DNA from 3 places in the Vibrio neonatus genome. Region 2 is predicted to be linked to each of the others. Evidence: predicted binding sites of a transcription regulator. Region 2 holds the regulator's gene; each other region holds the start of a gene.

Region 1 (2,279 bases), on a different replicon from region 2:
GGCTGTCTTCTCGCTCTGGCAGTGTTTTTGAAAGACGAGGAGAATGTTGAGTGAGCAATTCATAGCTGACACGGTTTGCGTATTTGCAAATTTGTGATAAAGATGAATAGGTTAAATACGGCGCATGATGCTTTTGTGACACCGGCACATTTCTTTTATGGTAAGTATTAGCCGCAATATCATGCAGCAGCGCAGATAACGCGCCATCGCCCGCGCCATTGGTATTTTTAATCTCTAGCGGGCCGCCTAAATACGGTGAAATGTGCGAATAAATGCGTAGCGGATCTTGGCAGTCGCTAAAGCGCATAGGGCGGCTGTACTCAAATTTATTAAACTCAGGAATGTTTCCTGGCAATAAAATTGACTCTGTTGTGCGTTTACGATCGTTTTCAGTGTAACCCGCCATATACAGGCCAACAGATCCCGCAGTGCACAATACTAAGTCTGCCCATTGTAAGGTTTTGTCTGCCGCTAACAGAGGATCAGATTCACCAGTTAAGGCTTCACCTTCTTCTTCATTCATCGCCACTATGGTGACATTGGCTTTGATAAATTGTTGCCACCAATCGCTGTTGCCTTCGATAACGTATTTGGTACCTAAGGTTAAAACCACCGGAACATTCTGCGCTTTAGCAAGTTCAACCGCTCGTTGCACCGCTTTTGGCATTGGATCTTCAGGTTTACCACGCATTAAGTAAGAAGAGACAACCAGCGCACTGGCTTTTTCAAACACATGTTCAGGGATGCTTTCTGGAAGCAGTTGATTCATGTGCCCTTCATTGATTGCAAAGGTGCGCTCGCCATCATCGGAGATCAAGGTGTAGCAACGACCAATAGGGCCGTCTACTTTTTGCAGGTGATTTAGGTTTACTCTAGAAGAAGTTCGACATAAATAGCGATAGGCATAACTGCCAACATCAATGTTCTTCGACATCACGCCCAGTAACACGGATTTACTGTCGGCTAATACGGAATAATTGTGCAAGGTATTGCCAATGGTATCGCCAGGATGTTCATGGGTAATGAGCTCTTTTTCTACCAATTCTTGATAAAGAGCGTCCGCCACTTCTTGCTCAACCACTAAAGAATGGCCTTTGCTCAAAGAGTATCTTGCCAAAAAGTCATCACTTACGCGCGCTTCAATATCTACAATCGTTTGTCCCACACCCACAATGGTTGGTCTTGATAACTTAGGGGTTTGACGGATCTGATTTACTAGTGGATCGCGAGAATGGATCGGGAAGTAATGCTTTGACTTTCTTTGACCTGGAAACTTCATAAATTCGTAATATAAAATATAGATATGCGGAGTATATCACATAGGATACCCCGCACTTATCTATAACTGGCTAATTTATAGGCAGTTAAACCTGCATAAATGAGCCTTATACTAATCACACTAAGTAAGTGATCAGAACTAGCGCAGGAAAAACGCTCGAGAACAAGGCAGAATTTTTCGATAAGTAGTTATTCTACAATCAAAAATTCTAACGCCGTTATCGAGTATTTTAACAAGCTAGAATGACTCGTTATTTAGTACGATTAGTATTAGTAGGACACATCGCTATTTTTCGCAGTGGCATCACCGACCGTCATAGGTTTGCTTGGCTCGGCAGCGCTACTTTGACTTGGTGATACTGGTGTTGGCGCTGTGCCTGCAGAATATTGATAGGCCGCCGTGCCCCACAATGGAACCGTTGATAGGCTGTGTTTATAACTGCCAGAAGTCTCTTTAGTAGAGTAGGACACATACATTAAGGTTTGTGAACTCTTATCCAAGATACGACGAATTTTCATCGTTTTAAAGAAGACACTTTTTGATTTCTGAAAAACGATTTCTCCAGATTTTGATGTATCAATTTTGGCAATCATATCTGCGGTAATTTCGCCGGTTTGTCGGCAAGAGATAGCTGAATCAGAAGGATCGGCAAGATCCAGATTGGCTTCAATGCTCGCCACATGACAGGTGACACCTGTGACAATAGGGTCAATTAAAATATCAATTTTAATATCTTTAGTGGTAAAAAGACCAAGCGAGACATCACCCACTTCGTTTCTGTCACATCCAGCAAGAGCGAGTGCAAGCAGTGGAGCTAAAAGAGCAATTTTCTTCATTGCGGTTTTCCGAGAAATTATACAGCCGATTAAGTAAATTAGAGTCTAACACATACCGTCAGTCTTGTTTAAATAAGCGTTTGTTTGATAAAGAATTGTTCAGGCGTTGTTCCAGGTGTATCCTTTAATCAAATTTCAAAACGAGCGCCATTATGAGTATTGAG
Region 2 (2,279 bases):
CTCTGTTTATATTGACGAAAACAAGGCGCTTAATGGCACCCCTGCTCAGCAGATGACGCAAGTTATGTTAGAGCATGGCATTGAAGTGGATAAATGCTTTAACGAGCCTGCCGATCATCTGGCTGTTGAACTCGACTTTATTGGCAATCTAATCATGCGCTCAAACGCGCTAGAAATGGAATCACATCTAGAAGCGGCCCTTAGTGAACAGAAGTCATTCATTGAGCAACATTTACTGAATTGGATTCCACAATTTTCGGCAAACTGCACTAAATATGATGAATTTGGTTTCTATTCTGCGGTCGCTGAACTGTTAGTTAAATTTTGTGAAATTGATTGTCGTTATCTCAGTAATGAAAAATAGCTCAGTTACCGAAAATAGATTCACATTATCGTCATAAATGCGTTGTCAGTTTCATCATTTATGGCTAGACTCCCCCGCAATCGTTTGCAATGTGATTTTGAGTGCAAATTACTCAATAATTCAACGCATTTTATAATCATTACTTATATTTACAAGGTCTCCTATGGCAACCATAAAAGACGTCGCAAAACTGGCTGGTGTCTCCACCACTACAGTTTCACACGTTATCAATAAAACACGTTTTGTGGCTGAAACAACACAAGAACGTGTTATGGAAGCTGTAAAAGAGCTCAACTATGCGCCAAGTGCGGTTGCTCGTAGCTTAAAATGCAACACCACTAGAACCATTGGCATGTTGGTAACTCAATCCACTAACCCCTTCTTTGCGGAAGTGGTCGATGGCGTAGAAAGTTACTGTTACCGTCAAGGCTATACGTTGATCTTATGTAACACTGGCGGACTGTACGAAAAGCAGCGCGATTACATTCGTATGCTTGCCGAAAAGCGCGTAGATGGAATATTAGTAATGTGCTCTGACTTAACCGAAGAGCTACGTGAAATGCTAGATTCTCACCCAGGCATTCCTAAAGTGGTGATGGATTGGGGCCCCGAGTCCTCCTCTGCAGACAAGATCATTGATAACTCAGAAGAAGGTGGCTACCTTGCCACTAAATATCTGGTTGAAAATGGACATACGAAAATTGGCTGTTTAACTGGTCAAACTGAAAAGCTTGCTTGTATTGAGCGTATGTCTGGCTATAAAAGAGCATTGGCTCAAGCTAATATCCCATACAACGACGATTTCATTTTTGAAGGTAACTTTGAATGTGATACCGCAGTTGAAACAGCTGATAAACTGGTCGCTCTTGCAGAAAGTGAACGCCCCACGGCTATTTTCTGCTTTAACGATATCATGGCGCTGGGTTTAATTAGCCGTCTGACTCAACATGGCATTGCCGTTCCAGAAGATATCTCTGTAATTGGTTACGATAATATCGATTTAGCCGGCTATTTTGCGCCGCCTCTTACCACGATACATCAGCCAAAACGTCGCGTGGGTAAAACCGCCTTTGAGATCTTGCTAGAGCGCATTAAAAACAAAGAGCATGACCGCCGCATTTTTGAAATGCACCCAGAGTTGGTAGAGCGCTCAAGCGTGAGAAACCTAAACGCTAGTTAACATGACCATTTAATTGAATAAGGCTAGATATCTTAATGATTTCTAGCCTTTTTTATTTGTACCTGCTGAGAATAAATCAAATAAAATACGCAAGTGATGAAAGTTTCCTATTATTGATCCTGTCTCTATACTTACTCAGGATGATAAGGACGCACTCATGAATAAGAAATTGATAATCGGGCTAATTTTAGTTGCAGCGATTGTATTACTCGGCATCAACTTCGGTCAGTACTTCACTTTAGAAAACGCCAAAGCTCAGCAATTAGCGCTCAATACGCATATTGAAAATAATTTCGTATTGTCAGCGGCTATCTACTTTATTGGCTACGTATTTGTTACGGCCTTTTCCATTCCTGGCGCTGCTGTGGTGACTTTACTTGGCGCGGCACTGTTTGGCTTCTGGACGAGCTTACTATTGGTCTCATTTGCCAGCACCATTGGCGCAACCTTAGCCTTTTTAAGTAGTCGCTACCTTCTGCGTGACTGGGTACAAGCTAAGTTTGGAGCTAAACTTGATGCCATTAACAAAGGCGTAGAGCGTGACGGCGCCTTTTATCTATTCTCATTGCGTTTAATACCCGTATTTCCGTTTTTCCTGATTAACCTATTAATGGGGCTAACCCCTATCTCGGTTGTGAAATACTATGTATTTAGCCAACTTGGCATGCTAGCAGGGACTATGGTGTATCTAAACGCCGGGACGCAACTGGCAGAAATAGACAGCTTATCCGGCAT
Region 3 (2,279 bases), 300 kb from region 2:
AAGATTGGATCTGTTTTGAGTTAAAAGACATTTTTAAGATAGGTTGATCATTTCTTTGAGATGACATGATCGTCGACAAAAAGCGGCTACTTTGAGTAATGGCTTTTTGCACAACTGGATTATCTAAAGAGGCAGAATCACCCGTTGCTCGTACAATAACTTCTCGCATACCTTCACGGCGCGCTAACTCTTCACCGCTGTGTTTGGCGCCTTCTTGCTGTTCAAAAACGACAGCCTCAGTATCAAACACATTCACTTTTGTAACCGCAAGCGCAGAAAAAGAGGTTAATGTTGCTAGCAAACAAGCTAATAATCGCATAAATAACTCAGTAATATTAATTAGTTAGAAAAGAATAAGCGAAGATACTAAAACCAACAAGTAGAGCCTGTTTAAAAGTGCCCTACTGTGTGGTTTTATTTAGCGTTACTTAGTACCAAAAATCTTGTCACCCGCATCGCCAAGACCCGGAACAATGTAGCCTTTGTCGTTTAGGCATTCGTCGATAGCTGCAGTGAATAGCTCGATATCTGGGTGAGCTTTTTCTAGCGCTTCGATACCTTCAGGAGCGGCAACCAAAACCAGTGCTTTAATAACTTTACAGCCTTTCTCTTTCAATAGATCAATGGTCGCAATCATAGACCCGCCAGTTGCTAGCATTGGGTCAACAACTAGAGCGATACGTTGATCGATGCATGATGCCAACTTATTAAAATACGGTACAGGTTCTAATGTTTCTTCGTCACGGTAGATACCCACAACACTGATTTTAGCACTCGGCATGTGTTCCAATACGCCGTCCATCATGCCAAGACCTGCACGTAAGATTGGCACTACGGTTACTTTTTTGCCTTTAATTTGGTCAACTTCAACCGAACCATCCCATCCTTCGATAGTGACACGTTCTGTTTCAAAATCAGCGGTTGCTTCATAAGTTAGTAGGCTACCCACTTCAGTTGCTAACTCTCTAAAACGCTTAGTGCTAATGTTGCCTTCGCGCATTAAACCAAGTTTATGCTTTACAAGTGGATGTTTTACCTCAACAACTCTCATATCTTTCTCCAATCTGAATTCAATAAACCTCCGAATTATATACCCAAACTATGCTAACTTACGAGCTACATAGGTATTAGTGGGCAATTAATTCAAGATTGCGAGCGCAATCTGTTAATTGCTTCAATCTACCTATCTTATTCGGTTTTTGTGGTTATTTTTCTCTCACATAAAGGGGATAAATCAATAACAAACGTAAATAACCGCGCAAACGTTTGCTATTGTCGATTATCCCTTGTTAGAATAGCGCCGATTTTTCTTCCCTAACTTTATCTAAACGAGGAATTTCCCGTGAGTAGTAACAAGGCTTCTCTTAGCTACAAAGATGCTGGTGTAGACATTGACGCTGGCAACGCACTGGTTGACAAAATTAAAGGTGCTGTAAAGCGCACACGTCGTCCAGAGGTCATGGGTGGCATTGGTGGCTTTGGTGCATTATGCGAATTGCCAACCAAATATAAGCAACCGGTACTGGTTTCGGGTACAGACGGCGTTGGTACTAAACTGCGTCTTGCACTAGACATGAAAAAACACGACACCATAGGTGTTGATTTAGTGGCTATGTGTGTAAATGACCTTATTGTTCAAGGTGCTGAACCTCTATTTTTCTTAGATTACTATGCAACAGGGAAGCTTGACATAGATACAGCCGCTGACGTTGTTGCGGGTATCGCTGAAGGTTGTGTGCAATCTGGTTGTTCACTAATCGGTGGCGAAACAGCAGAAATGCCGGGCATGTATGAAGGCGACGATTACGATGTTGCTGGCTTCTGTGTAGGTGTTGTTGAAAAAGAAGACATCATTGATGGCACTAAAGTCGCTGCTGGTGATGCACTTATCGCTGTAGGTTCAAGTGGCCCACACTCAAACGGCTACTCACTAGTTCGTAAAATCCTTGAAGTGTCTAAAGCGGATCTAAACCAAGATCTAGAAGGCAAACCTCTAGGCGAACACCTACTAGAACCAACAAAAATCTACATCAAATCAGCACTTAAAATGATTGAGAAGCACGATATCCATGCTATCTCTCATATTACTGGTGGCGGTTTCTGGGAAAACATCCCACGCGTTCTACCTGAAGGCACTAAAGCAGTTATCGATGGTAACAGCTGGAACTGGCCAACTATCTTCAACTGGCTACAAGAAAACGGCAACGTTGACACTCGCGAAATGTATCGTACATTTAACTGTGGTGTTGGCCTAATCGTTGCTTTGCCTCAAGATCAAG

Evidence for each region. Region 2 encodes PurR, which represses purine synthesis genes. Its sites were predicted from a motif close to TNANGNAAACGTTTNCNTNA; they were not measured.
Region 1: OCU38_RS15405 (inosine/guanosine kinase) is a predicted target of PurR. The motif match lies at 1,443-1,462, and genes of this name have one in related genera.
Region 3: purM (phosphoribosylformylglycinamidine cyclo-ligase) is a predicted target of PurR. The motif match lies at 1,255-1,274, and genes of this name have one in related genera.

Annotation. Positions count from the first base shown of each region.
Region 1 is NZ_AP024886.1:695,417-697,695, forward strand. It holds gene OCU38_RS15405 (inosine/guanosine kinase) at 1-1,279, opposite strand, end outside; partial or broken gene OCU38_RS15410 (CreA family protein) at 1,666-2,115, opposite strand; gene OCU38_RS15415 (hypothetical protein) at 2,268-2,279, shown strand, end outside.
Region 2 is NZ_AP024885.1:1,668,995-1,671,273, forward strand. It holds gene torD (molecular chaperone TorD) at 1-364, shown strand, start outside; gene purR (HTH-type transcriptional repressor PurR) at 528-1,544, shown strand; gene OCU38_RS07675 (TVP38/TMEM64 family protein) at 1,702-2,279, shown strand, end outside.
Region 3 is NZ_AP024885.1:1,970,972-1,973,250, forward strand. It holds gene OCU38_RS09115 (DUF2066 domain-containing protein) at 1-319, opposite strand, end outside; gene upp (uracil phosphoribosyltransferase) at 425-1,051, opposite strand; gene purM (phosphoribosylformylglycinamidine cyclo-ligase) at 1,343-2,279, shown strand, end outside.